4 regions of the Streptacidiphilus sp. MAP12-33 genome follow, and region 4 is predicted to be linked to each of the others. Evidence: riboswitches for the same ligand, from Rfam matches in the RefSeq annotation. Region 4 holds a riboswitch; each other region holds the start of a gene.
The links. Region 4 has a riboswitch for cyclic di-AMP ahead of ABH931_RS10215 (C40 family peptidase). Riboswitches for the same ligand answer to the same signal wherever they lie in the genome.
Positions count from the first base shown of each region.

Region 1: it holds a riboswitch for cyclic di-AMP, as region 4 does, so the genes downstream of both, ABH931_RS32195 (M23 family metallopeptidase) here and ABH931_RS10215 (C40 family peptidase) in region 4, are expected to answer to the same signal.
Region 2: it holds a riboswitch for cyclic di-AMP, as region 4 does, so the genes downstream of both, ABH931_RS11065 (family 16 glycosylhydrolase) here and ABH931_RS10215 (C40 family peptidase) in region 4, are expected to answer to the same signal.
Region 3: it holds a riboswitch for cyclic di-AMP, as region 4 does, so the genes downstream of both, ABH931_RS20830 (NlpC/P60 family protein) here and ABH931_RS10215 (C40 family peptidase) in region 4, are expected to answer to the same signal.

Region 1 covers NZ_JBGCCA010000039.1:77,786-85,455, reverse strand. The annotation lists gene ABH931_RS32210 (PrsW family glutamic-type intramembrane protease) at 1-1,268, shown strand, start outside; gene ABH931_RS32205 (hypothetical protein) at 1,384-2,973, shown strand; gene ABH931_RS32200 (hypothetical protein) at 2,994-3,293, shown strand; gene ABH931_RS32195 (M23 family metallopeptidase) at 3,524-4,303, opposite strand; cyclic di-AMP (ydaO/yuaA leader) riboswitch at 4,316-4,443, opposite strand; gene ABH931_RS32190 (bile acid:sodium symporter family protein) at 4,545-5,609, opposite strand; gene ABH931_RS32185 (thioredoxin family protein) at 5,730-6,302, opposite strand; gene ABH931_RS32180 (undecaprenyl-diphosphate phosphatase) at 6,371-7,291, opposite strand; gene ABH931_RS32175 (MFS transporter) at 7,494-7,670, opposite strand, start outside.
Region 2 covers NZ_JBGCCA010000008.1:175,926-183,595, reverse strand. The annotation lists gene ABH931_RS11075 (TauD/TfdA dioxygenase family protein) at 1-861, shown strand, start outside; gene ABH931_RS11070 (TerC family protein) at 841-1,848, opposite strand; gene ABH931_RS11065 (family 16 glycosylhydrolase) at 2,021-3,193, opposite strand; cyclic di-AMP (ydaO/yuaA leader) riboswitch at 3,198-3,363, opposite strand; gene ABH931_RS11060 (TerD family protein) at 3,513-4,091, opposite strand; gene uvrB (excinuclease ABC subunit UvrB) at 4,214-6,292, opposite strand; gene ABH931_RS11050 (class I SAM-dependent methyltransferase) at 6,406-7,197, shown strand; gene ABH931_RS11045 (nitroreductase family protein) at 7,194-7,670, opposite strand, start outside.
Region 3 covers NZ_JBGCCA010000020.1:110,277-117,946, forward strand. The annotation lists gene ABH931_RS20815 (sigma-70 family RNA polymerase sigma factor) at 1-812, opposite strand, end outside; gene ABH931_RS20820 (hypothetical protein) at 841-1,446, opposite strand; gene ABH931_RS20825 (hypothetical protein) at 1,548-2,297, shown strand; gene ABH931_RS20830 (NlpC/P60 family protein) at 2,372-3,319, opposite strand; cyclic di-AMP (ydaO/yuaA leader) riboswitch at 3,393-3,576, opposite strand; gene ABH931_RS20835 (isoprenylcysteine carboxylmethyltransferase family protein) at 3,780-4,400, shown strand; gene ABH931_RS20840 (SCO4226 family nickel-binding protein) at 4,411-4,659, opposite strand; gene ABH931_RS20845 (hypothetical protein) at 4,788-5,051, opposite strand; gene ABH931_RS20850 (hypothetical protein) at 5,139-6,107, opposite strand; gene ABH931_RS20855 (ABC transporter ATP-binding protein) at 6,104-7,018, opposite strand; gene ABH931_RS20860 (GntR family transcriptional regulator) at 7,018-7,449, opposite strand; gene ABH931_RS20865 (serine/threonine-protein kinase) at 7,510-7,670, opposite strand, start outside.
Region 4 covers NZ_JBGCCA010000007.1:208,751-216,420, reverse strand. The annotation lists gene ABH931_RS10235 (hypothetical protein) at 1-545, shown strand, start outside; gene ABH931_RS10230 (8-amino-7-oxononanoate synthase) at 857-2,008, shown strand; gene ABH931_RS10225 (LLM class flavin-dependent oxidoreductase) at 2,262-3,173, opposite strand; gene ABH931_RS10220 (MarR family winged helix-turn-helix transcriptional regulator) at 3,260-3,706, shown strand; gene ABH931_RS10215 (C40 family peptidase) at 3,699-4,166, opposite strand; cyclic di-AMP (ydaO/yuaA leader) riboswitch at 4,315-4,486, opposite strand; gene ABH931_RS10210 (SAM-dependent methyltransferase) at 4,843-6,216, shown strand; gene ABH931_RS10205 (hypothetical protein) at 6,206-6,847, shown strand; gene ABH931_RS10200 (MFS transporter) at 6,899-7,670, shown strand, end outside.

The DNA of each region.
Region 1 (7,670 bases), on a different contig from region 4:
TGGGCGCGAGCCTGGTCGCGCCGCTGGTCGAGGAGACCTGCAAGGGCTCGGCGCTGCTGCTGATCTTCCTGTTCCGCCGCCGGGACTTCACCGGCATCGTCGACGGGGCGGTCTACGCGGGCTTCACCGCGACCGGCTTCGCCTTCACCGAGAACATCCTCTACATCGGCCGCTCGGTGTCCGAGGGCAGCCCGGACGGCGGGAGTGCCGTCGTCGTCACGGTCTTCACCTTCCTGATGCGCGAGGTGATGTCCCCGTTCGCGCATCCGCTGTTCACCTCGATGACGGCGGTGGGCTTCGGCGTCGCGGCGATCAGCCGCAAGCGCTGGCAGCGGATCTGCGCGCCGATCGCGGGCTGGATCTTCGCGATGCTGATGCACGGCACCTGGAACAGCTCCCCCTCGCTCGGCACGTCGGGCTTCTTCGCCGTCTACTTCCTCTTCATGGTCCCGGTCTTCGCCCTGATGGTGTGGCTGCTGGTCTGGGCCCGGGGCAACGAGCTGCGGACGGTCGGGCGCCAGCTGGCCGTCTACGTGACCGCGGGCTGGATGAGCGCGCCGGTGCCGGTCGTGCTGTCGTCGATGCGGACCCGCAAGCAGGCTCGGGCGCTGGCCAAGTTCCAGCAGGGTCCACCCGGGGACCGGGCGATGCGGGAGTACCTGTCCTTTGCGACCTCGCTGGCGCTGCTGCGCGAACGGGTCGCGCGCGGGCTCGCGGTGGCGCACTTCACCGAGCGCGAGCAGGAGCTGCTGCACCACCTGTGGGAGCGCAAGGACGCGGTGGGGTCGGTATTCGCCCGCGTCGGCGAGCAGGAGTGGTTCCGCAAGCACCCGCCGCTGGTTCCGGCCTTCGGTCGGCCGGTCGCGATGGGCGTGCCGATGGGCGTGCCGATGCAGCGTCCTGCTCCGGGGTATCCGGTGCAGGGCGCGTACGGGCCGAGTCCGTACGGGCCGTACTCGCCGTACGGCCGGCCGGGAGTCCAGCCGCAGCAGCCCCACGCCTACGGGCAGCCCGGGCCGCGCCCGTATCCGCAGGCCGGCCCCTACCCGCAGCAGCCGCAGCCCCAGTACCCGCCGTACGCGCACCAGCCGTACCCGCAGGCCGGCCCCTACCCGCAGACCCAGCCGTATCCGCAGGCCCAGCCTCCCGCGCAGCCGCAGTACCAGCAGCAGCCCGAGGTGCCGCGGACCTACGACTACCCCGCGACCCGGCCCGCCACCGCCGAGCCCCAGGCCGGGCAACCCCAAGACCCGCCCGCCGGGCCGTGATTCCCGCACGCTGACTTGGGCCGTACCGGAACCATCAGCACCCCCCGACGCGTTGTTCTTGATATCCGCACACTGACGTGCGGCGACGCCGACACAGCGTCAGGAGGCAGCGCCGGTGACCGATGGCATCTACCGGATGGCCGTGACCAGTGGGCACGGGCATCAGGAGACTGTTGCCCTGGCCGAACAGCAGTTGCGCCAATGGCTCAAGGCGCTGCACTACGACGAGCCGGGCACCGGAAACGGGCGGCGCCGGGTCGGGCCGCAGGCCGTGCTCGACCAGGTGGCGCGTGGCAAGGCCGTGCAGGGGCGGCTGGCCCGCTGGCGGCTGCGCGAGTTCACCGTGCAGGGGATCTGGCAGACCTCGCTGACCGTGGCCACGGCCAAGGACGGCCGCACCTGGGTCCAGCTGGACGCGGAGCAACTGCCGGTGCGCGGCGAGGAGCCCGCCAAGGCGCCGGTCCCGGCGCTGGCCCGGGGCCTGCTGGACGTGCTGGACGCGACGGAGGGCGAGCAGCCCGGCTCGGCGCGGGTGCACGCGTTGCCCGGCGTGATCGAGCGCGCCGACGTCGACACCATCCTCGACGAGCTGTGCGACCCGGACCGGCGGCTGCCGATCGTCGTGGCCAGCACGCCGCTGCACACCGACTTCGAGGACTGGCTCGACGACACCGTCGATCCGCTGCTGCGCAGCTGCAGCGGCATCGCCGTCCTCTACGCCCTCGCGCCCGGCGCGGAGCGGACGTTCAACGCCGCGCTGGAGCACCACCGGGTCTACGGCGGGGCGGTCCGCACGTACCTGCCGGGCCTGGACCCGGCCTGGGCGCCGGAAGCGTCGCGGCACCGGGTGATGTCCCGTTCGACGATCGAGGAGAACCTGCGCCGGGCGTCCGGGCTGCTGGCCTGGCTGCCTCGGCGGCTGGCGGTGCAGGCTCCCCTGCCGGACCAGCTGGTCGGCCTGCCGCCGCTGCGGCCCGAGGGCCTGCCCGAGGCGGACGCGATCCAGCCCGGTGGCCTGCTCGTGGACCACGAGGAGGAGGAGGCCCACGAGCAGCGGGCCCGCGCGGAGGAGCTCCAGGAGGTCCGGCGCTGGTTGCGGGCCGCGGAGGAGCGCGAGTCGCTGCTGGCGGCGGAGTACGACGAGCAGTACAGCGAGCTGCGCGCGGTCCGCACGAAGCTGCGCACGCTCTCCGGCCGCCCGGTGCGTCCGCAGGACGCGGAGCCCGCGACCTTCGCGGAGCTGCTGGACCGCCTGGACGAGTTCCCGCTGCTCGACTTCACCGGCGACGCGCGGCTGACGAAGGAGCTGGACGAGCAGACCGACCACCCGACCTGGGTCCGGATGACCTGGGACGCGCTGCTGGCCCTCCAGGACTACGCGGAGTCCGCGAAGGCGGGCTCGGCCGGCGGCGACTTCCGCAGCTGGTGTGAGAACACCCCGCCCGACTGCCACCCCTTCCCGCCGCGCAAGGTGATCCGCGGCGAGTCCCGCACGGTGAGCACGAACGCCAAGTGGAAGCGGGAGCGGCTGCTGCCCGTCCCGGTGGAGGTCGACTCCTCAGGCCGGGTCTTCATGGGCGCCCACCTGCGAATAGGCGGGGGCGGTACGGCACCGCGACTGCATTACCACGACGACTGCTCGGGAACGGGCCGGATTTACATCGGCTATGTCGGACTCCATCTTCACAACACGCGCACAAACTGATTGACGGAGGTTCACTTTCCATGGCTCAGGTCCCCTCTTCGCTGATAGCCGCCACCGGCCTCGTGGGCGGCTTCGCCGTCGCCCGCGCGACGAAGCGCCGTGAGCTCGGCGGCGTCGCCCTCGCCGCGGCGGGCGGCTTGGCCGCGCGGCAGTGGCAGAAGGCCGCCGGGCCGAAGGCGGCGGCGGGCCTGGGCGGCCTCTACCTGGCCGCGTTCGCGGGCTCCCACCCGCTGGCGAAGAAGCTGGGCGCCTGGCCGTCGGTCCTCACGGTGGCGGGCACGGTGGCGCTGGCCAGCTGGGCTGTGGCCGACCGCAAGTAAGGGTTCCCGTCAGCTCCCGCAGGTAGCTCAGCAACCTGCGGGGCGCGAGGAACTGCGCGGGGCTCTGCTCATGTACGGCGTGCGCGAGAAACCACCGGCGTGCGGACGGCCCTGCTCAGTGAGGACCATCCGCACGCCGGAGGGGGCACCTCAGGGGCACCTCCCGGCCGAAGGCTGGGTGATTGTCGCGCACGCGGTACGTCGAGCAGGGCCCCGTGCCCCTGTTGCCCCTACAGGCTGAGCCCGTGGGCGGCGAACCAGGCCGTGGGGTTGACGGGCTCCGCGCCGTCGGGGCGGACCTCGAGGTAGACGTGGGGGGACGTGAAGCCGCGGGAGGATCCCACGCGGCCCAGGGGCTGGCCGGGAGTGACAGCCCCGTGGCCGACGGCGATCGCGGAGAGGTGGCAGTACCAGATCTCCGTACCGTCCGGCAGGGTCTCCACGACGCGGTACCCGTAGGAGCCGGCCCAGCCGGCCGAGGTGACGGTGCCGGCGCCGACCGCGCGGACAGGGGTGCCCGCGGGGGCCGGGAAGTCCTGGCCCGGGTGGAGGTGGGACCAGTAGGAGGCATCGCGGCCGAGGCCCGTCGCGGCGAAGGCGATCGGCGGGACCAGGGTGCCGACGGCGCGGACGCGCTCCGCCGCGGCGGCCTTGGCGGAGGCCGCGGCCGCGGCCTCGATGCGGGCCGATGCCGCCGCAGGCGCGGCGGCGGTGTGCTGCTCCGGGGTGCCCTGGGTGCGGATGCGGTCCAGCAGTGCGGAACCGGCGTCCGAGCCGTGCGCCGCCGACGCGTGTGCGTGCTCGTCGACGAAGAGCGAACCCGCGGCGCCGCCGTGCTCGACGCGCTCGCCGTGGTCCGCGGCCAGCGCGGGACCCGCGAGGCCGATCACGCTGCTGGCGCCGACGGCCATCGCTGCCAGGCCCAACGCGGCGCCGCGCTGGCGCGGCAGGGCGAGGGAGGGCTGCTCGGTCGGCGCCGGGGTCTCGACCTCGGCCGGGTATGCCGCCATGACTGGCGTGCTCCTTTCCGTCCCTTCGCCGACCGGGTTAGCTGACGGGTTCGGAGAGGGAGGTCTCCTACGGCCGTAAGGCCGATACACCCCAGGTGCGTTGGGTCCCCGGTTCCATGAGGATTAGGCGATACACACGACGTCCGTGCGTACTGTTATGGAAAGTTAATACTAAAGCGGCCTGAATCCAAGTGGTTCCCGGGGTGCAGTTGGGACCACAGCGGCCACTGCTCCCGCCGGCTCACCGTCCGACTGAAGTTTCGTCATCGAACCGGGCATGCCGGACAAACGCTCCCAATGCCGAGGCCAGCAGCTTCTGGAGCAGGCTGTACGCGAGGATCGGGACCAGCACCGCCGGGTTCCCCGGCAGGCGGGTGACCGCGACGACCGCGCCCGCGCTGCTGTTGTTCATGCCGGACGCGTAGGCCAGCGCGATCGCGTCCGCGCGCGGCAGGCCGAGGCGCCCGGCCAGGATCCAGCCCGTCAGGAACGAGCCCCCGCACATGGCCGCGGTGGCGACGGCCACCAGCAACAGGAAGTCCGGGTCGGGGCGGGCGACCACCTGGCCCAGCCCGCCGCAGGCGTTGGTGTAGCTGAGCAGGACCACCACCGCCAGGTTCGCCGCCCGGACCGAGGGCAGCGCGGCGGTGAGCGCGCCGGGGTGCCGGGCCCGCGACCACCGGCCGAGCGCCAGACCGGCCGCGCACGGCAGGACCACCGTCACGACGGCGAAGACGCTGCACGCGTGGGCGGCCGCCGCGTGCAGATCGGCCGCGTACGGGCCCGAGGCGAGGAAGCCGCCGAGGTGCAGGCCGAGCGGGATGGTGAGCGGGCTGAGCAGGGTGCTGCCGATGACCAGGCCCAGCGTCAGCGTCGCGTTGCCCTCGCTGCCCTGGGCGAAGACCGTGGCCCCGGCCGCGACCGGCATCGCGCCGACCAGGGCGAGCCCGACCAGCAGGCTCTGGGCCTCGTGCGGGCTGTGCCAGCCGTCCGCCGCGAGGGCGCCGACGGCGAGCAGGGCGGTGGGCACCAGCGCGTTGGCGGCGATCCCGACGAGCAGGGCCCGGGGGTGGCGGAGCAGGCCGGGCAGCGCCTCGGCGCGGGCGGTGAGCCCGGCGTTGAAGACCACGGCGGCCAGCAGGCCGGCCTGCAGCGGGACAGCGGCCCCGCCGAGGTGGAGCGGCGTCACCGCACGCAGCGTGAGGCCCGGTTCGGGCCAGCCCGCCGCGAGGGCGTAGGCCAGCAACATGATCCAGAGCAGCCGTCGCTGGGCCGACGCGACCAGAACGGAGAGGGTGGAGTTCATCGTGGACCGCCTTCCGGCACACGTGCGCAACTGATCGTGCGCCTGTGGCGGCATCAGATCAGGTGCGTACCCGCACCATCCAGCGGACCTGCGACGATTCATGACTTCGAGCGAATCTCGTCATGATCGGGAAGAGGGGTGCACAGGGTAGAGCCAGGCCACGAGCTGTCCGGCGATCGCGTCGGAGGAGAGCGTGCGGGCGCCCGCGAAGCTGCCGTCCTGGGTGGTGGCCCGGACGCTGCCGTCCGGGTTGAGCACCACCAGCGCCGGGATGCCACTGCGCTTGAGGTCGATCCAGCGGGCCGCCAGGGCGGTGTTGCGGTCGAAGTGCCCGACGTCGACGGTGACCAGCCGGTAGTCGCGCTGGAGCAACAGCCTCACGGCCGGCTCGGTCGTCCGCTGGGCCAGGGCCTGGCAGTCCACGCACCAGGAGGCGCCGAACTCCACCAGGACCGGCCGCCCGTCCCGGCGCGACCGCGCGAGCGCCGCGGCGACCGCACCGGCCGCGTCGGCCTTGGCGTCGTACCCGGTCGGCACCGGCGCGGGCGCGACCGGCGCGACGCTGACGAAGGGCTGCGCGTAGTGCGGTGCGAGGGCGGCCCCGCGCCCGTCCACCTCCACGCAGCCGGCCAGCGTGAGCAGCGGGGCGGTCAGTGTGAGGAGGCACAGGGCCCGCAGTGGTCGTCGTCGCACATCGTCCAGTGCAACACCCGCGCGGCACCGGAAAGTGTTCGACGCGCCGTCACCGCCCGGCCACGGGACTACTGCAAGGACAGGTAGGCGAGGCTGCCGGCACCGGCGACGAAGCAGTAGATCGCGAACGGGGTCAGCGTCTTGGTCTCGAAGTACTTGTCCAGGAACCGCACCGCGACGTAACCCGCGACGAAGGCGGCGACGCTGCCGGCCAGCAGCTGGCCGTGGATGCCCGCGCCCTCGGAGCCGAGCAGGCCGGGCATCTTCAGCAGGGCCGCACCACCGATCGCCGGGGTGGCCAGCAGGAAGGCGAAGCGGGCGGAGTCCTCGTGGCGCAGGCCCTTGAAGATGCCGGCGCTCATGGTCACGCCGGAGCGGCTGATGCCCGGCAGCAGCGCGGCGATCTGCGCGGCGCCGACCCAGAGCGCGTTGACCCAGCCGAGCTTGACGATCCGCCGGTCCGAGAGGACGTCGGGGTCCACGTTCTCGTCGCCCGGCAGGGCCGCGTCCCCGGCCCGGCGGCGGCCGGTGCCGCCGCGCTTGAGCCGCTCGGCGGTGAAGAGCACGAAGCCGTTGAGCATCAGGAAGAACGCGGCGACCTCCGGCTTGCCCAGGTGCTCGCGGAAGAACTTGTCCAGCGCGATCCCGGCGACGCCGACGGGGATGGTGGCCACGATCAGCAGCCAGGCCAGCCGCTGGTTCACCGTCTCGACGCGCCGGTCCCGGATCGAGCTGTACAGCCCCTGGATGATCCGCGCCCAGTCCTTGCGGAAGTAGACGACCAGCGCGAGGGCGGTCGCCAGGTGCAGGCCGATCAGGACGCTCAGGTAGGGCGACTTGTCGCCCGCCACGTTGAGGTCGTCCGAGAACGGCTTCCCGAGCAGCGCCGGGATCAGGAAGCTGTGGCCGAGGCTGGAGACCGGGAACAGCTCGGTGACGCCCTGGAGCAGGCCGACGCCGATCGCTTCGGGATAGGTGATCACGGACATCGGTATGGCGACCTTGGGCTGCTGGAGGGACGTGGACGTCGATCAGCCCGAAATTACTACAAGCGTGTAGACGCAAGGAGCCGAGATGACGGGTGTTCATTCATCCGTCGAGTGATGTTCACCGGGGCGAGCCGGAGCGGCAGTCGATGCGGTCGGTCCCCCTCGCCTCGGGGCGCGGGGAACCCCCGCGCCCCTGAGGTGGCTATGCCGCCGTGGCCAGTTCCGCCGGCTGGAGGTGGGAGCCGGCGACCACCGTCGAGCGGGCCGGGACCGCGTTGTCCGCGGCCGCAGGCAGGACGCGGCGCAGGCGCCAGGCCGCGACCGTGATGGCGACGCAGAACAGGGAGAGCACGGCCAGGTAGAGCGTGGACAGGCCGGC
Region 2 (7,670 bases), on a different contig from region 4:
GTCACGCAGATCCGCGCGGCCCTGCACACGCACAAGGTGATCTTCTTCAAGGGTCAGCACCACCTCGACGACGCGAGCCACGAGGCCTTCGCCCGACTGCTCGGGCAGCCGGTCGGGCACCCGACCGTCCCGGCCGCGGACGGGCGATACGTCTTCGAGCTGGACGCCACCAAGGGCGTGCGGGCGAACAACTGGCACACCGACGTGACCTTCGTGCCCTCCTATCCGGCCGCCTCCATCCTGCGGGCCGTCGAGCTGCCACCGGCCGGCGGGGAGACGATCTGGGCCAACACCGCCGCCGCCTACCGCTCACTGCCGCCCGCCCTGAAGGTCTTCGCCGAGCACCTGCGGGCCGTCCACACCAACGACTTCGACTACGCGGCGCGGCTCGGCCTGCGGCCGGAGCTGGCCGAGAACCGAGAGGTCGCGGAGCTGTTCCGGCAGGTCTTCGTGTCGACCGCGTTCAAGACCGAGCACCCGGTGGTGCGGGTGCACCCCGTCACCGGGGAGAAGACGATCCTGCTCGGCGCCTTCACCCAGAGCCTGGTCGGGTTCGCCAGCGACGACAGCCGCGAGCTGATCGCCCTGTTCCAGCGCTTCGTGGAGAAGCCCGAGCACACCGTCCGCTGGCGCTGGGAGGTCGGCGACGTCGCGATCTGGGACAACCGCGCCACCCAGCACTACGCGGTCAACGACTACGGCGACGAGCCGCGCCTGGTCCGCCGGATCACCCTCGACGGCGACCTGCCCGTCGGCGTCGACGGGCAGCCCAGCCGGCTCCTGGAACCGGCCGAGCCGCCACGCGTCGCCGGGATCGTCCCGGCCGCGGAACTGGAGGAGCTAGCGCTCCCCCGCTCCTGAGATCTCCTTCGCGTCGGCCGCGGGCGCCGCCGGGCGCGCGGCCGACCGGCGTGAGGCGATCAGGGAGGTCACCGTGGTGACCGCGAGGACGCCGACCACGACGGCGAGCGAGAGCGGCGTGCCGATCTCCGGCGCGGCGTGGACGCCCGCCTCGTGGAGGGCGTGCAGGAGCAGCTTCACGCCGATGAAGCCGAGGATGATCGACAGGCCGTAGGAGAGGTGGACCAGCCGGTCCAGCAGTCCGCCGACCAGGAAGTAGAGCTGGCGCAGGCCCATCAGCGCGAAGGCGTTGGCGGTGAAGACGATGTAGGCGTCCTGCGTCAGCCCGAAGATCGCGGGGATGGAGTCCATCGCGAAGAGCACGTCGGTGGTGCCGATGGCCAGGATCACCAGCAGCATCGGGGTGACTAGGCGGCGGCCGCCCTCGACGACGGTGAGCCGGGTGCCGCGGTAGCCGTCCGTGGTGGGGAAGCGGCGCTCGACCGCGCGCATCAGCTTGCTCTCCTCGTACTCCTCGTCCGGGGAGCCGCCGCGGGCCTCCTTGATCAGCTTCCAGGCGGTCCAGATCAGGAAGGCCCCGAAGAGGAAGAAGATCCACGAGAAGGAGGCGATCACGGCGGCGCCGGCCGCGATGAAGACCGCCCGCAGCACCAGGGCGATCAGCACCCCGATCATCAGTACCCGCTGCTGGTAGACGCGCGGGACGGCGAACTTCGCCATGATCAGCACGAAGACGAAGAGGTTGTCGACGCTGAGCGACTTCTCGGTGACGTACCCGGCGAGGAACTGCCCGGCCGGCGCGGAACCGGAGTGCCACCACAGGAAGCCGGCGAACAACCCGGCGAGGCCGATCCAGATCGCGGACCAGACGGCCGCCTCACGGATGGAGACCTCGTGCGGCTTGCGGCCGCCGACGAAGAAGTCGACAGCGATCAGGGCGACGAGAACCACGATGGTGGTGACCCACATGGCCACGGAAACGTCCACGGACGTCCTTCCTCCGGCAGAAGCGAGCGTGCTTCACTGCCGGAGGTCTCCTCCGCCCTGCCGGGAACCGGCCGGGCCGACACGCCCGGGAGGTGCCGAGGCACCGCCGTGATGACGGACGTGTCGTTTCAGGGAGTACTCCCCTCCGCTTACCCGACCAGATTAACAAACCTCAGTGGTAGACGCGCAGGTAGTCGACGGAGAAGGTGATCGGGGTGCTGCCGCTCGGCGCCGGGTGGTACTGACCGGCGGAGAGGGACAGGTTGAGGATCAGGTAGGCGGACCAGTTGGCGCCCACGCCCGTGTTGTCCGAGTAGACCTTGACGCCGTTGACGTACCAGTCGACCGAGTTCGCGCCGTACTTGGTGCCGATGGTGACCCAGCCACCCGGCTTGATCGCGTTCGCGTTCGTGTAGTACGTCCCGCCGCCGTTGACGTGGTTGGTCAGCTCCAGCAGGTTCGGGTTGTCCGGGTGGTACTCGAAGGAGTCGATCTCGCCGTTGCCGTTCTTCCAGGTCCACAGCGCCGGCCAGGCGCCCTGACCGGTCGGCAGCTTCATCCGGGACTCGACGTAGTCGCCGGTCTTGACCTGGAAGCCCTCCTGGGAACCCTCCGTGGTCAGCAGACCGGTGGTCCAGGCCTGCTTGCCGTTCTCCAGGGTGTGCGAGCTGGGCTGCGCGGTGAAGGTGGCGACGCCGTTCGCGACGGAGACGTCGTTCGGGTCCAGCCAGTCGAGCTTGTTGTCGCTCGGGTTGTGGTTCCCGTACTGGTACGACGTCGTGGTGCTGGAGACCCAGCGGCTGGTGTTCAGCGAGTTGAACTCGTCCGACCAGATCGGCGTGCTGGAGGAGGCCACACCGGCCGGGATCGAGCCGGCGGCGGCCGGGGTCGACGGGGAGGGCGTGGGCGTCGGCGTCGGCGCGGGCGTCGGCTTGGTGCTGGATCCACCGACGGTCAGCGTCTTGGCAGCCAGGTTGTGCCAGGTGCCGGCGGTGTCCAGGTAGGCGCCGAACATGGTGTAGCTGCCGGCCGGGAACTGGCGGGAGGCGGTGAGGGTCAGACCGCCGGAGCAGACCCGCGCGTTGCTGTGCCACTGCGGGAAGTCCAGGTTGTTGCCGGCCGCGTCGCGGACCGCCACGCCCAGGGAGCGGAAGGTGACGCAGGAGCTCGACGTGACCGTCAGCTTGGCGGTGGTCCCGGAGGCGGTGGTCGTGGCGGTCAGGCCGGTCTCGCTGACGCGGGGCGTCGCGGCCTGGGCCGAGGTGGCGGCGACGCCGCCGAGCAGCAGGGCGGGCGCCGCGGTGAGCGCGGCTATGCGGGCAGGGGTCGACAGGGTGCGGCGCATGAGGTGGGCCTCTCCGACGCCTGCGAGGTGAGCTGTCGGATTCGGGCCGGAGAAGTAGTGGCCCGGCCGCGCGCACGCGGCTTCACCCCGAGCCCCGGCCCGGAAAAGGGCAGGGGCGGCTTACCTGTGGTTCCCCCGCTCCGGCCCTGGTGACTCGTCGTTTCCCGGCATCGAGGGGCTGGACTCGGCGTGCCCGATGCGGGTGTCCGCCGACTGTGGGGGCGGACCCCCGCACATTAGGCAGATATAAAGATCGACTCCAAACATTCGGTCGGCTAAGAGACTTCTCTCACACCGACCGCACCGACCGCACCGACCGTCACAGGTACTGCTCGATGACCGGCAGCATCTCCTGGAACGTGCGCCCCTGCGCTGGAACGCCGATCGCGGTCAGCTGCCAGGCGCCGTCCTCGTCCCGGTCGACCTTCGCCATCACCTGGCCGCTGTGCTCCCCGCCGCCGTTGAGGGTGAAGCGCGCCAGCTCGGCGCCGGACGCCTCGTCGACCAGCCGGCAGTGGAAGCGCTGGACCTCGGCGAAGCTCTGCCCGTTGTAGGAGTTCACCGTGAAGACGATCTGCGTGATGTGCGGCGGGACGCGGCCCAGGTCCACGCTGATCGACTCGGTGTCCAGGCCGCCGCTGCGTCGGTCCCCGGCGTGCCGCACCGAGCCGTCGTTGCTGACCAGGTGCCGGAAGAAGACCACGTCGGCCAGGGTGCGGCTGGCGTAGAGCACGGCGGAGGCGTCCAGGTCGACCTCCCGCTCCCGCCGCCGCCCCCCGAAGAACCCCTTGCGTGGCGCCCCCTGCCAGCCGAGCCCGAGCCGGATCACCGGCGGGCCCGCCTCCCCCTCCGGCCCCTCGAGACGGATGCGCTGGCCCGTACTCAGACTCACCGACATGGCTCGGCCCTCCCCACATGTGTCGGACGCCCGTGGACCGTTGTCCGTTCCCTGTGCAGCTTCTATCGAGCACCATAGGCGCTCGGCCCGAAGGACGGGTGAAGAAAACGGGCGTCGAACACTCAGGCCATTCCGGCTTCGCGCATCTGGCGCAACTCCTTCTTCAGTTCGTTCACCTCGTCACGCAGGCGGGCCGCCATCTCGAACTGCAATTCGGCGGCCGCATTGTGCATACGCTCCGTCAGTTCCGCGATCAGCTCGGCCAGCTCGGCGGCCGGCAGGCTCCTGGCCTCCTTGGCGTCCGCCTTGAGGCCGAGCACCGGCACCGGCGCCTTCTGGCCCCGGCCGCCCCCGCCGCCCTGGCGGTAGCCGGTGCTGAGCAGCTCGGCGGTGTCCATGTCCTCGCGGGTGAGGGTGTCCAGGATGTCGCCGATCTTCTTGCGCAGCGGCTGCGGGTCGATGCCGTGCTCGGTGTTGTACGCCTGCTGGATCTCGCGACGCCGGTTGGTCTCGCTGATCGCGTGGTCCATCGCCGCGGTGATCCGGTCCGCGTACATGTGCACCTGGCCCGAGACGTTACGGGCGGCACGGCCGATCGTCTGGATCAGGGAGGTGGGCGACCGCAGGAAGCCCTCCTTGTCCGCGTCCAGGATCGCGACGAGGGAGACCTCGGGCAGGTCGAGGCCCTCACGGAGCAGGTTGATACCGACCAGCACGTCGTAGTCGCCGGCGCGCAGCTGGCGCAGCAGCTCGACGCGGCGCAGCGTGTCGATGTCGCTGTGCAGGTAGCGCACCCGGATGCCGAGCTCCAGCAGGTAGTCGGTGAGATCCTCCGACATCTTCTTGGTCAGGGTGGTGACCAGGACGCGCTCGTCCTTCTCGGTGCGCTTGCGGATCTCGTGGACCAGGTCGTCGATCTGGCCCTCGGTCGGCTTGACCACGATCTCCGGGTCGATCAGGCCGGTCGGGCGGATGATCTGCTCGACCTGGCCGTCCGAGCGGGAGAGCTCGTACTTGCCCGGCGTGGCGGAGAGGTAGACCGTCTGCCCGATGCGCTCGACGAACTCCTCCCACTTCAGCGGCCGGTTGTCCATGGCCGAGGGCAGCCGGAAGCCGTGCTCGACCAGGGACCGCTTGCGCGAGGCGTCGCCCTCGTACATCGCGCCGATCTGCGGCACGGTGACGTGGGACTCGTCGATGACGAGGAGGAAGTCCTCGGGGAAGAAGTCCATCAGGGTGTTCGGCGCGGTGCCGGCGGTGCGCCCGTCGATGTGGCGGGAGTAGTTCTCGATGCCGGAGCAGGTGCCGATCTGACGCATCATCTCGATGTCGTACGTGGTGCGCATGCGCAGCCGCTGGGCCTCCAGCAGCTTGCCCTGCTTCTCCATCGTGGCGAGCGTCTGCTCCAGCTCCGCCTCGATGCCGGTGATGGCGCGCTCCATGCGCTCCGGGCCGGCGACGTAGTGGGAGGCGGGGAAGACGTGGACCGACTCGTCCTCGCTGATGACCTCGCCGGTGAGCGGGTGCAGGGTGGAGAGGGCCTCGATCTCGTCGCCGAACATCTCGATCCGGATCGCGAGCTCCTCGTAGACCGGGAAGATCTCGATCGTGTCCCCGCGCACGCGGAAGGTGCCGCGGGTGAAGGCGACGTCGTTGCGGTTGTACTGGATCTCGACGAAACGGCGCAGCAGCGCGTCCCGGTCGATCTCGTCGCCCACCTTGAGCTGGACCATCCGGTCCGCGTACTCCTGCGGCGTGCCGAGGCCGTAGATGCAGGAGACGGAGGCGACCACGATGACGTCGCGCCGGGTCAGCAGCGAGTTGGTGGCCGAGTGGCGCAGCCGCTCGACCTCCTCGTTGATCGAGGAGTCCTTCTCGATGTAGGTGTCCGTCTGCGCGATGTACGCCTCGGGCTGGTAGTAGTCGTAGTACGAGACGAAGTACTCGACCGCGTTGTTGGGCAGCAGCTCGCGGAACTCGTTCGCCAGCTGGGCGGCGAGCGTCTTGTTCGGAGCCATGACGAGCGTGGGCCGCTGCAGCTTCTCGATCATCCACGCGGTGGTGGCGGACTTGCCGGTGCCGGTGGCACCGAGCAGCACGACGTCCTTCTCACCCGCGCGGACCCGGCGCTCCAGCTCCGCGATGGCGGTGGGCTGGTCGCCGTTGGGCTGGTAGGGACTGACGACCTCGAAGGGCGCCATGGACCGCTGAAGATCGGTGGTGGGTCTCACGCCACCAACCGTACGACCCGGCACTGACAAACGGCCCCGATATTCGAAGGCGCCGCCCGTCGGCCCGCTGGCAGCATCTCGTCATGAGCATCCCCCGGCAGATCATCGAGTACTACACCGACGACTACTGCGAGGCCGAGCGCCTGCACCGCAACGCGCGCGGCCGGGTGGAGCGGCTGCGCACGCTGGAGCTGCTGGACCGCCACCTGCCCACCGGCCCGGCGCGGGTCCTCGACATCGGCGGCGGCCCCGGCGTCCACGCCGCGGAGCTGGCGGCACGCGGCCACGACGTGACGCTGCTGGACCCCGTCCCCCTCCACGTCGAGCAGGCCTCCCGCTACGGCTCCTTCGCCGCCGCGCACGGCGACGCCCGCAGCCTGGAACAGCCGGACGACTCCTACGACGCGGCACTGCTGCTGGGGCCGCTCTACCACCTCACGGACCGGCAGGAGCGGATCGCGGCGCTGCGCGAGGCCCGGCGCGTGGTCCGGCCCGGCGGCGTGGTGCTGGCCGCGGTGATCTCACGCCACTCGCCGCTGCTGCACCTCTCCGCTCTCGGTCATTTGCCGACCGACGAGGCGGCCGGGCGGCTCGCCGCGGAGCTGGCCGAGAGCGGCGTGAACGACCCGGAGACCGGCTTCACCGTCGCCTACTTCCACACCGTCGCCGAGCTCCAGGAGGAGTACCGCGCGGCCGGCCTCGGCGAGCCCCGGGTCTACGGCATCGAGGGCCCGCTCTGGCCGCTGCTGGCCTCGGAGCTCGTGGAGGACCGCGACGACCTGGTCACCGCCGCACTCCGCGCCGCCCGGGCCGCCGAACAGGACCTCGCCCTGATCGCATCGAGCGCGCACATCATGGCGGCGGCCCGGGTCTAGGGCGTCTGGGGCCAGTCCTGAGCCTCGGTACGGAAGGGCGCCGTCGTCAGGTCGGCGACGGTGCGGCGCTCCCTGACCGGGGCGGGCTCGTCTGCCGCCCGGCCGACCGCGAGCATGGAGACGATCTCCCATCCGGGCGCCGGCTTCAGCTCGGCGGTGAGGCCGTCGAGGTCGAAGGCCCGGAACTGGTGCACCTGCAGGCCCAGGGCCTGCGCCTGCACGGTCAGGTAGGCCACGGACTGGCCGAGGTCGTAGTCGGCGAACTCGGAGTAGCCGATCTCCGGGTCGTCGACCCAGCGCCGGGTGAGCGTGACGACCAGCAGCCCCGCGTCCAGCGCCCACCGTGCGGAGCTGGGCGCCAGGTGGGGGGCGACCTGCGCGTACGCGGCCTCGCCCGGCCGCACGGGCAGGAACCCCCACGGCTGCGAGTTGCCCGCGGACGGCGCCCGGCGGGCGGCGTCGAGCAGCGTGTC
Region 3 (7,670 bases), on a different contig from region 4:
ACGACGGTGAAGGCCATCAGCACGTACGGCCGGCCCTCGCGCAGGACGAGCGTGGCCGCGGCGCCGTTGACCAGCACCGGGCGCAGCTCCGCGCCCGGGACGTAGCCGATGCGGGCGTTCTGGGCGACCGTGCCGGCCCCGCGGATCAGCGCCGGGCGCGGGAGCGGGAGGGCGCCGAAGTCGGCCCGGCCGACGACGTCCGGGTGCAGCACCGAGACCAGGGCGTCGAGGTCGCCGTTGCGGGCGGCGGCGAAGAAGGCGTCGACGACGACACGCTGCCGGGTCAGGTCCCGGTCGGGCGAGGGAGCGTCGGCCTGGGCGACGCGGCGGCGGGCGCGGCTCGCGAGCTGGCGGGTGGCGGCGCTCTCGCGCTCCAGGACGGCGGCGATCTCCGGGAACGGCACCTCGAACATGTCGTGCAGGACGAACGCGAGCCGCTCGTCCGGCGAGAGGGTGTCGAGAACGATCTGCAGGGCGAGGCCGACCGAGTCGGCCAGCAGCACCGCGTCCTCGGGGGTGGGCGGACCCTCCGCGCCCACCACGGGATCGGGCAGGTGCCCGTCCCACGCCTCCTCCCGACGGGCCGTGCGGCTGCGGAGCGCGTTGAGGCACACCCGGCCGACGACCGTGGTGAGCCACCCGGCCGGGTTCTCGATCTCGTCGGCCCGCGCGTCCGCGTGCACGATCCGCAGCCAGGCGTCCTGCAGGGCGTCCTCGGCGTCGGCGAAGGAGCCGAGCATCCGGTAGGCCACGGCCCGCAGCCTGGGCCGGTGCGTCTCGAACTGGTCCGCCCACCACTTCTCGTCGTTCACCGGGCCCAGTCTTCCACCTAACGCCGCCTCAGACGGCCGTGTCAGGCCCCGCGACCAGGCGCACCGCGTAGGGGCGCAGGCTGTCGTCGCCGTGCTCGACGCGGTAGCCGAGCGCGGTGAGGGTGCGGACCAGGGCCTCCGCCATCACCACCCGGACCGAGGTCGCGCCGGATCCCTCGGAACCGACCGAGGGGTGGGTGCGCCAGTGCAGCCAGACACCGCCGACGGCGTCGTCGAACGCGTCGACCTCCACCTCGACGCCGGCCAGGGACGACGGCGTCACCTCGTACGGCTTGGCGTTCAGCCCTGATGCGAGCAGGTCGCGCTCGACCCGCGCGGCGAGCCGTAGCAGCGCTGCGGCGGCGGGCGGATCCAACCGGCGCGGCCCTGGCGCGGGCTCACGCGGCCCTGGTGCGGGCTCACGCGGTCCGGCGTCCCGCTCGGCCGCGGGATCGGCCACGGGATCGACCGCAGGCTCGGGCCCGGAACCGGGCTCGCGCGGTCCGGGCCCGGCGGCCCCAGCGGGCCCGGACGTGGCCTGGGAGCGGGAGGCAGCACCGCTCGCGGCCCCGAAGGCGGCCTCGACAGCGGCCCGGGCGTCGAGCGCTTCGCCGGGCTCCGGTTCGGGATCCATGGCAGCAGCCTAGAGAAGCCTCACGCGTCTCCGGGGCCACTCGGGGCATGATCGGGGAAGGTCGCATATGCCCCCCGACAGGTCGACCCGCGAGGAGAGCCGTGGAGATCCGCTACAGCTGCGAGCCGAGCCCGGACGCGTCCGCGAACGAGGACTTCGTCCTCGCCGGGCCGCAGTTCGCCCTGGTCCTCGACGGCGCCACGCCGAGCGGTCTGCCGACCGGCTGCGTCCACGACGTGCCGTGGTTCGTGGCCCGTCTCGCGGGGCAGCTCGGCGCGTTCCTGCTGGCGCACCCCGACGAGCCGCTGCCGGAGGTGCTGCGGCAGGCGATCCTGCGCACCCGGGACCTGCACCCGCAGTGCGACCACGGCAACCCCGACAGCCCCTCCAGCACCGTGGCGCTGCTGCGTGCCGACCCCGGCGCCGACCGCCTCGACTGCCTGGTGCTCGCCGACTCGCCCGTCGTCGTCCGCACCTCCGAGGGCCGGATCGAGGTCGTCGCGGACGACCGCATCGACCAGCTGCCCGCCTACGACCGCGAGTCGGTCAGCGGGCTGCGCAACACGCCCGGCGGCTTCTGGGTCGCCTCCACCCGCCCGGACGCCGCCGAGCACGCGGTGACGGCGTCCTTCCCACTCGCCCGCGTGCGCGAGGCCGCCGCGCTGTCCGACGGGGTGACCCGCCTGGTGGAACGCTTCGGCTGGAGCTGGACCGAGCTGCTCGACACCCTCGCCGCCGACGGTCCGGCCCACCTCACCGACTCCGTCCGCAAGGCCGAACTCGCCCTGGCCGAGGGCACGTTCCACGGCAAGCGCCACGACGACGCGACGACGCTGCACTGGCGCATGTGACGCATACGACGCGTGTGACGCGAACGCGCGGCCTCCCGTCCCCGGTGGGCGGGAGGCCGCGCGGCAACCGTGTCTCAGATGTGACGCATCATGTAGATCGTGCCGACCGTCGTGATCGACTCCATGCGCACGTACGCCCCCGTGTGCGGGGCGTGCAGGATGATCCCGCCACCGGCCCACATGCCCACGTGCTGGCCACCGTTGAAGAAGACCAGGTCACCGATCTGCAGGTCGGCGACGGAGGCCACCGGAGTGCCCTCGGCCATCTGGGCGTAGGTGTCCGGGCCCAGCGAGTAGCCGGCCTGGGCGTAGGCCCACTGCATCAGACCCGAGCAGTCGAACTCGTTCGGGCCCTTGGAACCCCAGTTGTAGGGGTCGCCGATGCGGGTCTTCGCCGCCGCGAACGCCGCCATCTCGATCGAGTCGCCCGCCGTGCCGTGCGGGTGGAGGTTGGAGCCCGTGCCGCCGGTCAGCTGGGTGCGCTGGCTGGGCGTCATCGAGTTGAGGAGCTGCTGCGTCGCCTTGACTTTGGCGGCAGCGGCGGCCTTCAGCGCGGCGGCGTGCTGGGTGACGGCCTGGAGGGCCTGGAGCTCCTGCTCCGCCTCGGCCTTCTCGCGCGAGAGGAGGTCCTCCTGCGTGCGGAGCAGGCTCAGCTGGGCGGCCTCGTTGCCGGACAGCTGGTTCATCGAGGAGGCCTTCTGCAGGAACTCGCTCGGGTCGCTGGTCAGGATCAGCTGGACGGTCGGGTCCACCGCACCGGTCATGTACTGGCTCTGGGCGATCGCGCCGACGCTGTCGAGCAGCGTGTTGGCCTTGGCCTGCTCGCGGGCGATCTCGTCCTCCAGGATCGAGACCTTGTGCTGCAGTGCCTGCTGCTGCGCCTGCGCCTGGTCGTAGGCGGCGACGGCCTGGTCGGACGCGTTGTTCAGCTGGTCCAGCTGTGACTTCAGCTGCGCCGTGGTCGGCTGCGGAGCGGCCTGGGCCGACTGCGTGGCGAGGCCGACGCTGGTGGCCGCGACCACGGTGAGCGCGGATATTCGGGTGCGGGTACGACTGGGCGCGGCGGGACGGCGGTGGGACGCCACCTGGACGGGCTCCTTCTTCCTGGCCGCCTACCGGGTGAGCTGACGGGTTCGGGCCGGAAGTCTCGCCCTACGACATCTCACCGGCCGCCGCCCGTGCGCACCTGCGTGCGCCCGCGCGTAGCGGTCGACCTGATGCCGATTCACCCCGAGGACGTGGGTCCCCGGCTCCGTCTCGGCCCCGGTGCCCACGCCGTGCGCGGAACGACCGAACCCTCGACAGACTCGACGGGAACCGCCGCGGATCCCCCCTCGGAAGATCGACTGCACAGCGGTTCGAAAGGGAACCATAGTTGCCCGATCGTGACCGAATCAACTGGCGCGTCAGAAACACGTGTCCACCCACGGCTCCACCTCGGGGTGGAGGCCGCGCAGGCCGACGCCGCGCGACCCTGGAGACATGAGCGGAGTGCAGACTGCCGTGCACGGCGTCGTCTACGGCTGCATCGTGGTTTTCGCCGTGACCTGGGTGGGAGCGGCGGTGTACTTCGGGTCCCGCGGCGCCGGTTCGCCGGAGCGCCGTCGGGCGTGGCTGCGCAGCCTGCGCGCCTCGATGCCGGCGCGGGTGGCGCTGGTGGCCGGCATCCTGGTGCTGATCGAGCTGACCCGGCGACCGGACGGCCCGTTCTGGCGCCACCTGCAGTACTGGAACCCGGTGCTCGGCGTCGCGGGTGCGGCCCTCACCGTCGCGGCGACGGCGCTCCTGGTCTGGTCCCGGCTGGTGCTCGGGGTGATGTGGGCGGGTGTCCCGCTGGTGCAGGAGGGCCACGAGCTGCGCACCACCGGTCCCTACGGCCTGGTGCGGCATCCCATCTACACGGGACTCCTCGGGCTGGTGCTCGGCGCCGCGCTGGGCCTCGGATTCGGGGTGTGGGTGCTCTACACGGCCGTCACCGTGCCGTGGGCACTGCACCGGGTCCGGGTCGAGGACGACCTGATGGCGGCCGAGTTCGGCGATCGGTTCCTCGCCTACCGCCTCCGCGTCCCGGCACTGCTGCCACGCCGGGTCCGGCGACGGTAGGCGAGAGGTCTCAGACCATGAGCGGGACCGCGTGGATCTCGTCCGCCATGTGTCCGGCCCGTTCGTGGACGCGCTGGACGGCGTCCATCGAGGGCGCCTCGGACAGGCAGTAGACGGTGCCCGACTCCGGGTCCGCCCAGGCCTGCTTGAAGTGGACGTGTTCCTCCGCCTCAATGGCGAGATCGGCCTGGTGCGCCGCCGCCAACTGCTCGGCGGTGATCCCGTTCATGCCGTGGTGGACGTCCATGAAGAGAGTCATGATCGCGAGACACCTCCCTCGGCCGCCGGCCCGGGGCCGTCCCGGGACGGTCCGGTGGCCCTTCCAGGATGCGCCCGCCGCCCGTCCGCGGCCTCTTCAGGGCTCGACGAGATCAGGTCCCGACGTGGTCAGGGCTCGACGACGTCGAGCACCTCGACCATGCGCAGCAGCTTGGCCCGGACCCGGGCACGGTGCGCGTCCGCGACGGTGATCTCCACGACCGCCGGGCCGCCGGCGGTCGTCCGCACGGCGAACGCCTGGACGGGGTGCGCGCTCAGCACCGCGGCAAGGCGCCCGAGCAGGCCACGGCCGGGCACGGCGGTGGCAATCAGGGAGGGCCCGGTCGCGACGCGAACCGGGCGCGGGACGGGGGTTTCCAGGACCGCGCTCACCGTCCCAGCATGCCAGCCTTCCCAGTGCGCGGGACGACCCGTCTCAGCACGTGGGAAAGGCGGGCAAAGCGGGCGACGGGCAGCCGCTCAGCGCGTGAGCGCGCGCAGGCGGCGGTAGGAGGCCAGGACCAGGAGTACGGTCAGGACGGCGAGGATGCCCGTCATGATCCAGAGCATCGGACTGAACTGGGCGACGGTGTGGTAGCGCATCCACCACTGCGCGTTGCTGCAGTCCCTGCCGGGGCACTGGCCGTAGCCGACCCATCTGCCGTTCAGCACGATGCCGTCGTCGACCACCCAGGCGTTTCCGGGCATGCCCGTGGCGTTCGTTCCGCCGACCATCGAGAAGGTCGGCATCAGATGCGGGCGCAGCTTGTCCAGCGCCCAGACGAGCGCGACGTACAGCACGACGGTCACGCCGAGAGCCGGGATCGGCCGGTGCAGCAACAGTCCGACCAGGGCCCCGAGGGCGAAGGTGGCCAGCACCAGCGCCGGGAAGACCGGGACCACGGCGAAGAAGTCCTCGGGGGATTCCCAGGAGGAGAGGCCGAACCCGGGGTGGGACCAGAAGCCACCCCAGCGGACGACAACCGACAGCACCGTGCTCAGCACGAGCAACGCGGCGCCGGGCAGGGCCATCCGGTACGTGAACCAGCTGCGCGGAGAGACGGACTGGCTCCACAGCATCAGGTGCCGACGGCGCTCGAAGTCGGTCGCCAGCGGCTGCGCCGCCAGCACCGCACCGAAGATCCCCGGCAGCAGGAGCGTGGCCGAGACGGCCTGGTGCCAGGATTCGGCGATGCCGTACCGCGCACTGTCGGCCTGCGCACACGCCGTGCTGGAGAGATTGTCCGGATCGCAGTGCAGGGCGTTCATCCTGGCCACCACGGTGTCCAGCGCGGAGCGCTCGTGCAGCAGGTAGGCGATCAGCGCGGCGCAGCCGACCGTCAGAACGGCCAGGGTGATGCGGTTCTGACGCCAGATCAACCAGCCCAGTCCGCGCGGGCGCAGGCCGCCCCGCGTGGCCGGGCGAGGGGCGAGAGTGGCGGTGGTCACGCGGCGACCTCCGAACGCGAGGCGTGGGCAGTGGAGTTGGCAGGATCCGCCTGCGGCGAGCGCAGGTAGGCGAGGAGCAGCTCCTCCAGGCTGGGCGTCTCGACCTGCCAGCCCTCCGCGATCGGCCCGTCGGCCCGGACGAGCGCGGTGCGGCCGCGTCCGGTGCGGCGGTCCTCGACGATGCCGTGGGCGTCCAGCGGGAGTCCCTCGGCGCCGTGCAGCAGCCGGTGCGCGTCCAGGATCTGCTCCACCTCGCCGGACAGCCGCACGCGGCCGCCCTCGATCAGGAGCAGGTGGTCGATCACGCCCTCCAGCTCGCTCAGGATGTGCGAGGAGATGACCACGGTGGTCCCGTGCTCGGCGGCCTGGCCCATCAGCGTGCCCATGAGCTGGTGCCGGGCGAGCGGATCGAGGTCGGCCATCGGCTCGTCCAGCAGCAGCACCTCCGGCCGCTTGCCGAGCGCGAGGGCGAGCGCGACGCGGCTGCGCTGGCCGCCGGAGAGCTGCCCGATCCGGCTGGTCGGCGGCAACTGGCCCTGCCGCACGATCTCGTCGGCGAGCGCGTCGTCCCACCGCGGGTTGAGCTCACGGCCCAGCCGCAGCGTGTCGGCGACGGTCAGCCGCGCGTAGAGCGGCTTGTCCTGGGCGACGAAGGCGATCCGCGACCGCAACTCCTCGTCCAGGCCGGGTCGCAGGCCGAGGACGCGCAACTCCCCCTGGCTCGGCTGCCGCAGGCCCGCCGCGAGCGAGAGCAGCGTGCTCTTGCCCGAGCCGTTCGGGCCCACCAGGCCGCAGACCGCTCCGACGGGTATCTCGAAGTCGCACCCGCGCAGCGCCTGGCGGCGCCGGAAGCTCTTGGCCACGGCCCGTCCGGTCAGAGCCGGTTCGCGCCCGGCCACGTTGTCCCCCATCAACCGCTCCCCTCCCTGCCGCCGACGGCCTGCTCGGCCGGGGCGGACTCCCGTTGTTCGTATGTGTCCAGGACGGCGCCCATCAGCGCCGTCACGTCCTCCCGGTCCAGCCCCGCCCCGAACGCCCGGTCGACCCAGGCGCCCAGCTCGGCGCGCAGCGCCGCGTCGCCGGTGGCGTCCGCGTTGCCGAGCGTGCGCCGGACGAAGGTGCCGAGGCCGGGCCGTGGCTCGACCAGCCCCTCCCGGTCGAGTTCCCGATAGGCCTTGAGGACCGTGTTCGGGTTGATGGCCGTGGCTTCCACGACCTCGCGGGCGGTGGGGAGCTTGTCCCCCGGCTGGAGCAGGCCGAGCCGGAGCGCCTGTTTGGTCTGCTGGACGATCTGGAGGTAGGTGGCGACCCCGGAGCGCCGGTCGATCCGGTACTCGATCACGTCCACACCACCCTTTCACTATTCTGTTAGTGGAATAGTGTGGCAGAGTTCGACGAGCCGTCAACCGTGCAGGTGGGAGTGGGGATCCACCCCCGGAGCGAACACCGGCCAGGCCCAGCGCGGCGGCACCGGCGGCTCTCCGGGCCCGGCTTCGACATCCGAACCGTGCCGAGGCGCGGTGACCACCCTCGTCGGGGCGTGCCCCGCCACCGGGCTCCCGG
Region 4 (7,670 bases):
CCGCGGGCGGCGACAACGCGTCGGCGGCGCCGTCGACCCTGCCCGAGTCCGCCTCGCTGCTCCCGGCCACGGTCGAGATCCCCGCGGGCCCCGGCAACCCGAACGCCTTCCAGGCCACCCGCTACGCCCTCGGCTCGTCCACGAACTGCGCGGACGTCCTCGCTCCGAACTCGCCGTCGGGAGTCACCACCTCCTGCCAGGGCTATGTGACGGCGTCCTACGTGAGCGCGGACCACAGCGTCGTGGCCTCGGTCACGGTCTTCGGCTACCCCGACGCGGCGACCGCGCGCCAGGCCAAGCCGATGTTCAGCGGCGCGGGCCAGAACACGCTCTACGCGGACTTCCGCCAGCCCGGCAACGAACTGCCGTCCGTCACGCCGCTGTCGAGCACGGAGCAGCAGCGGGTCGAGCAGGTCGGCCGTTTCGTCACCGTCGTCCAGGCGGCCGCCGCGACCGGCGCCGCGCAGACGCAGCCCGGCCCGCTGAACGCGGCGCAGTTCACGCTGTCGGCGCAGGTCGGCGACACGGTGCTGTGGGATGAGTGAGCCGGTCGGCTCCGACGCCGATGGCTACTGCCCGGCTGCTGCTCCGGCTGCGGCCCCGGCTCTGGGGACGGAGGCCGACTGCCGTCCGGCGCGGCCGGGCGAGCCGGTCGCTGCCTGTGTGCGGTGCGGCGGGCCGACCGAGTACGCGGCGGACACCGCTGGACTTCCGCAGTGCCCGCGCTGCGCGTGGCAGCAGGCCCAGCGTGGCGCCTGCAGCGGCTGAGTCCGTTTCCACCCCTCCTGCCCGGGGTGATCGATGTCGCATGCGCGGCGAGTTGTCCACGCCGGGGCCGAGCTGAAAGGGTCGGCACATGAGCATCGCCGTCGCAGACCCCTTCGCCTGGATCGACGCCGCCGCCGAGCAGCGCCGTAGCGCCGGGTTGGTGCGGACCCTGCGTCCGCGTCCCGCGGTCGGCGACGTGCTGGACCTGGCGAGCAACGACTACCTGGGCCTCACCCACGACCCCCGCGTCACCCGGGCCGCGGGGGACGCGGCGCTGACGTGGGGCGGTGGGTCGACCGGCTCGCGCCTGGTCACCGGCACCACCGAGCTGCACGCCGAACTGGAGCGCGAGCTCGCCGAGTTCTGCGGCGTGGAGGCCGCGCTGGTCTTCTCCTCCGGCTACACCGCGAACCTCGCCGCCCTCACGGCGCTGACCGGCCCCGGCGCGCTGATCGTCTCCGACGCGCTCAACCACGCCTCGCTGATCGACGGCTGCCGCCTCTCCCGCGCCCGGGTGGCGCGCGCCGCGCACCGTGATCCCGGCGCGTTCCGCGCCGAGCTGGCGACGCGTGGCGAGGAGCGGGCGATCGCCGTCAGTGACACCGTCTTCTCCGTCGACGGCGACGCGGCGCCGCTGGCCGAGCTCGCGGCGGTCTGCCGTGACCACGGTGCGGCGCTGGTCGTCGACGACGCGCACGGCCTCGGCGTCCTCGGCCCCGGCGGCGCGGGCGCGACGGCGGCGGCAGGCCTGGCCGGGGCGCCGGACGTGGTCACCACGGTGACCCTGTCCAAGTCCCTCGCCTCGCAGGGCGGCGCGGTGCTGGGCCCGCGGCGGGTGATCGAGCACCTGGTGCAGGCGGCCCGCACCTTCATCTTCGACACCGGCCTCGCGCCGGCCGCGGCGGGCGCGGCGCTGGGCGCTCTCCGCGTGCTCCGCGCCGAGCCCGCGCGCGCGGAGCGTGCGCGGGAGGTCGCGCACGCGCTCTCCGCGGGTCTCCTGGCGGAGGGCCTTCCGGCGAGCGTGCCGGACGCGGCGGTGGTGGGCGTCCGCGCTCCCTCGCCGGAGGCGGCGCTGGCCTGGGCGACGGAGCTGCGCGCCCGGGGCCTCGGCGTCGGCTGCTTCCGCCCGCCGTCTGTCCCCGACCGCTTCAGCCGCCTCCGCCTCACCGCTCGCGCGGACCTGACGGACACCCAGATCGCCTGGGCGGTCCAGCTGATCGCCGAGACGGCACCCCGTTAGGGGCGCAAGGCTCTGCTCGATCGGCTGCGTGCGCGGCAGGCCACCTGCACGCGGGTGGTCCTCAATGCGCGGGCAGATCGCCTGGGCGGTCCAGCTGATCGCCGAGACGGCACCCCGTTGGGGGCGCGAGGTTCTGCTCGATCGGCTGCGTGCGCGGCAGGCCACCTGCACGCGGGTGGTTCTCAATGCGCGGGGCCGTCCGCCCCGGGTGGTTTCTCGCGCGCGCGGCCGATCGAGCAGAGCCCCGCGCCCGTCACGGTGCGACCTCCTGCCGAAGTGGCCTGATGATCTCGTTGACCAGCCACCGCACCACCCCGGGCGGGTAGGGAGCGCGCAGGCTCAGCACCAGATGCGTGAAGCCGAGCTCCACCAGCCGCGCCAGCGTCGCCCGGTCGCCCGCCGGGTCGGCGTAGTCGACGATGTACTGCACCGACCGGGTGAGCGTGCGCGGGTCGCGGCCGATCGCCGCGCAGCGCGCGTCGAGGACGCGGGCGCGCTCCGCCAGGTACTCGACACGGTTGTGCGGTGGGCCCGGGATGTTCCAGATGTCGGCGTGCTCGGCCACCAGGCGCAGGGTCCGGTCGCCCCAGCCGCCGATCAGCAGCGGCGGGCCGCCCGGCTGGACCGGCTTGGGCTCGTTGCGATGGTCGGTGAGGGTGGTGAACGGGCCGGCGAAGTCGAAGACCTTCTCGCTCCACATCGCGCGCAGGATCGCGATCGTCTCCTCCAGGCGGGCCAGGCCCTCGCCGGGGGAGACCAGCGAGAGGCCGTAGGCGGCGTACTCGGCCTCCGCGGGGTTGGGCCCGGCGACGCCGCCCGCGCCAGGCGGCTGGTGGGTGCCGCCGACGCCGAGGCCCAGGACGAGCCGTCCGCCGGAGATGACGTCCACCGTCGCGGCCATCTTGCCCAGGACGGCGGGTGGCCGGATGCGGTTGCTGGTGACCAGCAGCCCGAGCCGCAGGCGTCGCGTCCGCGCGGCCAGCGCGCTGAGCAACGTCCAGCCCTCGAGGATGGTGCCGTCCGGGGGCCCGGCGACGGGCATCAGGTGGTCCCAGAGCCAGGCGTCCTGGATCTCGGGGGTCTCGTCGGCCTCCTGCCAGACACGCAGGATCTCGTCGTAGCCGACGCGCATGGGTGTGGTCTTGACGCCGAAGCTCAGTGCCATGGCGGTGTCCTTCCCTCGGGCAACACCGTCAGGCTAGCCGATCATCAGCTCTCCTGACTATCAGGATCGTCGACTACCATGCGGGCATGACCGACGACGTGACGCCGGGCGCCCTCCAGGCCCGGCTCGGCTACCTGCTCAAGCACACCCAGCTCCGCTTCGCCGAGGCCAGTGCCCGCGCGCTCGCGCCGCTCGGGATCGACGGGCGCGAGCTGGCCGTTCTCGCGGTGTTGGCCGCGGGGGCGGCGGGGGAGCCGTTGTCGCAGGCGGAGGCGGCCGCCGCCCTCGGCGTCGACCGGACCACGATGGTGGCCCTGGCCGACGCGCTGGAGGCCAAGGGGCTGGTCGAGCGACGTCGCAGCCCCCACGACCGCCGTCGCAACGCGCTCCACGTGACCGGGCCCGGCGCGGACCTGCTGGCTCGCGCCGAGGCCGTCCGCCACGAGGTCGAGCGCGGGTTCCTCGCCCCGGTGGCGGAGGCGGGCGAGGATCCGGACGCGCTCGCGCGCCTGCTGGCGCTGCTGCTCAGTTGACCCGGCCGAACCAGACCGAGTCGGTCCAGATGTGCTCCAGCTTCACGTAGCTGCCGGAGTGCGGCGCGTGCCAGATCTCCCAGTGACCGGCGTAGATGCCGACGTGGTAGACGTACGAGCCGTAGTGGAAGAAGACCAGGTCGCCCGGCCGCAGTTGACGGAACGAGATGTGCTGGACGTGGTTGTACTGGTCCTGCGCCGTGCGCGGCAGGCGGTGGCCGGCGCGCTTGAACGCGTAGTAGGTCAGACCGGAGCAGTCGAACGAGTTGGGGCCGGTCGCGCCCCAGCGGTAGGGGTCGCCGTGCTTGGACTGGGCGATCCTGAGGGCCTTCTGCCCTATGGTGAGCGCGCTCGCGTCGGCCGAGGGGGCCGCGACGGCCGTGCCGCCGAGGAGGGCGCCGGTGGCGGCGAGGGTGGTGAGCCCCGCCTTCAGGCGCCGGCCGGTGGAGCCGTCGTTCACGCCGAGGAGCCGATTGACGCCGCTCTGCGGGCGTCGAGCGTGCCGGCCGCGGCCGGGCCCGTTCTGGTGCCCGGGCTGCCCTTGGGGGTGGTTCTGGATCTGGTTCAGGGCATGGTGACGCGCGGAATCATGGGACGCGGACATGCGGAAGCCCTTCCGGAACCGCCTACGAAAGTCGTCCCTGTCGGGTTCGGGCTCCAGAAGCTGCCCGGCCGCGCACGACACGTGCTTTGCGGCTTCACCCCAAGGCTCGGCGTTTCCCTGACGCCGTGCCGTCCTGCCTGGGTCTCCCGTTCTCGCCTGTCAGGTGTGTGTGAGCACCTGGCGTCCGACCGGTGGCGAGACTAGGCGTCCGGCCGGACCGCCCCGCCACGGTGGCGAGGACTTTGTTCGTTCGGCGGACAGTATTGGCACGTTTTTATGCCGTCTTCACGTTCCGCCAGGCCATTGTGATTCTTGTCACGCGACGTTTGGGTCGCAATTCCTGCTGCGTCCGGAGTAACGGCAAACGGATTCCAGAAATCGATTTCTCCTCGCGGGAATAGGTAATGACCTGCGTAAATGCAGAAATCGGAGGAGATCCTTCACCCGGTCGGCCCACGCCGTTTAGTGGCCCCCAAGTGGCTGGTTCCGAATCCCCTTCCGGCGGGTGCGGCCAGGCGCCTAGATTGGGCGCGTGACTGATGATCGAGACACCGGGAGCGCCGCCACGCCGCAGGGGGTCGACCGCACCGCCCTCGGCGTCGCGCTGGCCCGCGCGGCGGAGAGTGCCCGCCCGGACCGACTCTTCGACGACCCCTACGCCGCCGCGTTCCTGCGCGCCGCCGCCGTGGACGAGGGCGGGCCGCGCGAGCTCCGCACGTCCGGCCGCGAGCGGACCGAGGCGTGGCAGGCCATGTCCGCCCATCTGGTGCTGCGCACCGCCTGGTTCGACGACTACCTGCGCGAGGCGGTCGCCCCGGACGCCGGCTGCACCCAGGTGGTCCTGCTCGCCGCCGGGCTCGACTCCCGGGCCTTCCGCCTCGACTGGCCCGATGGCGTCACGCTCTTCGAGCTCGACCTGCCGGAGATGGTCGCGTTCAAGGAGGGGGTCCTCGCCGACGTCGGGGCCCACCCCCGGGTCGAGCGCCAGGTCGTGACGGTCGATCTGCGCGAGGACTGGGCGACGCCGCTGCGCGCCGCCGGGTTCGACCCCGGGCAGCCGACCGCCTGGCTGGTCGAGGGCCTGCTCGTCTACCTGGAGGCGGCGGACGCGGCCGCCCTGCTGGAACGGATCGGCAACCTCTCCGCCCCCGGCAGCCGGCTCTCCCTGGTCCGCGACGGCTCGCTGCGCCGCACCCGCGAACTGGCCGTGCGGGACCCGGCCATGGCCGGGGCCACCCGACTGTGGCGCGGAGGGCTGCGCCGCAACCACGCGCAGTGGCTGCGCCACCACGGCTGGCTCGTCCACGAGACCGGCGAGGCCGAACTGCGCGACCGCTACGGCGCCGACCGCGTCAGCGACGACTACGGCTTCCTGCTCGCGGAGCGTCCCGCGCTCGGCGAGCGCCCCCGCCGCCCCGCCGCGCGGCTGCTGGTGCTGGACCCCGAAGGCGCGGTCTTCCTGCAACGCCACCACGACGCGGAGGTCGGCCCGCACTGGGTCCTGCCGGGCGGCGGCCTCGACGAGGGCGAGGACCCCCTCGCGGGAGCGCTGCGCGAGACCGTCGAGGAGACCGGCTGGACCGACGTCGTCACCGGTCCGGAGCTGTGGCGCTGGGAGCACGACTACCACCGCGGCGACGTGGGCCTGGTCCGTCAGCACGAGGTGATCTTCCTGGCGTCCGCGCCGCGCCGCGACCCGGTCGGCGACCTGACCGCCTCCTTCGCGGCGGACGGCATCCTCGACTGCCGTTGGTTCACACCCGCCGAACTCGCCGAGGTCGAGGAGGTGCTGTGGCCGCCGCAGCTGGTCTCCCTCCTCGCCGACCTGCGGCGCGACGGCCCGCCCGCGAAGGCGGTCGACCTCGGCTACGTGCCGAACCGGCAGGAGCCGAACCATGCGGACTGACCCTGCGAGCGGCCCTGCGAGCGGCCCCGCGAGCGGTCGTGCGATCGGGGCGGCAGGACGCTGGGAGCACTGGGAGGGCCGGCTGCCGCGCTTCCTGCAGCCGCCGCCCTTCCTCACCCCTGCCCTGGACCACAGCGAGCGCGTGGTGCGGCCCCGGCTGGCGCTGCTCTACTTCTGCTCGGCCGTGATCCTGGTGCCGTGGACGATCCTGCTCTTCCTCACCCTCCCCGGCCGTGAGCGCGCCGCGCACTGGGACGTCGCCTGGGGCGGCTTCGACGCGTTGCTGATCATCGTCTTCACCGCCTGCGCGGTCCGGATACTGCGGCTGTCGCCGCGCAGCGCCATCGTGACGGCGGTCGCGGGCGCGCTGCTGGTCACCGACGCGTGGTTCGACGTGATGCTCGCCTCGACGACCCGGGACTTCGTCGAGGCGCTGGTGATGGCCCTGCTGGTGGAGCTGCCGCTGGCGGCGCTGTGCTTCCGCACCTGTTTCCGGGTGCTCTCACTGCTCGAACAGGCCCGGCCCTACCTGCGGGAACTCGGCTTCACCGTCCACCACGGCCAACTGGTGCCGCCACCGGACTGGCCCCACCCGAGCGGGCGCGGAGGTGACGCCGCGACCGGGGCGTAGGGCACGGCCGGGCGCGTCCGCTGTCGGACCCGCCTGGCATAGTGCTGCGTTATGGCGAGCGGCACGGGCGGATCACTGGGGCGGGCATTCGGATGGCTGTGGACCGCGTACGCGGTCAGCACGCTCGGGACGTGGCTCGCCTTCGAGGCGTTCCCGATCGTGGCGATCCGGGCACTGCACGTCGGCCCGATCGAGGTCTCGCTGCTCGCCGCCGCCGGCCCCGCCGTCGGCGCGGCCCTCGCGCTGCCGCTGGGCCCGTGGGTGGAGTTCCGGCGCAAGCGGCCGGTGATGGTCGGGATGGACCTGCTGCGCTTCGTGGTGCTGGTGAGCCTGCCGCTCGCCTACGTGCTCGGCGTGCTGAGCTTCGCCCAGCTGCTGTTCGCGCAGGTGGTCGTCGGCGCGGCCGACATCACCTTCAACGCGGCCAGCGGCGCCTGCCTGAAGTCGCTGCTGCCCCGCGAGGACCTGCTGCGCGCCAGCGCCCGCTTCGAGTCGACGATGTGGACCTCGTCCGTGATCGGGCCGCCGCTCGGCGGCGCGATGATCGGGATGTTCGGCCCGGTGGTCACCCTCCTGGCGGACGCCCTCAGCTACCTGCTCTCCGCCCTCGGGATCAGCGCGATGCGCACGGCCTCGCCCGAGCCCGAGCACCGCTCGGAGCGAGCCACCCGGGGCATGTCCCGCGGCGACCTGCTCGCCGGCTGGCGGTTCATCCTCGGCCACCGCACGCTGCGGCCGCTGTTCTTCAACAACCTGCTCGTCAACGGCCTGATCATGGCCAGCTTGCCGCTGCTCGCGGTCCTGATGCTGGGCCGGCTCGGGT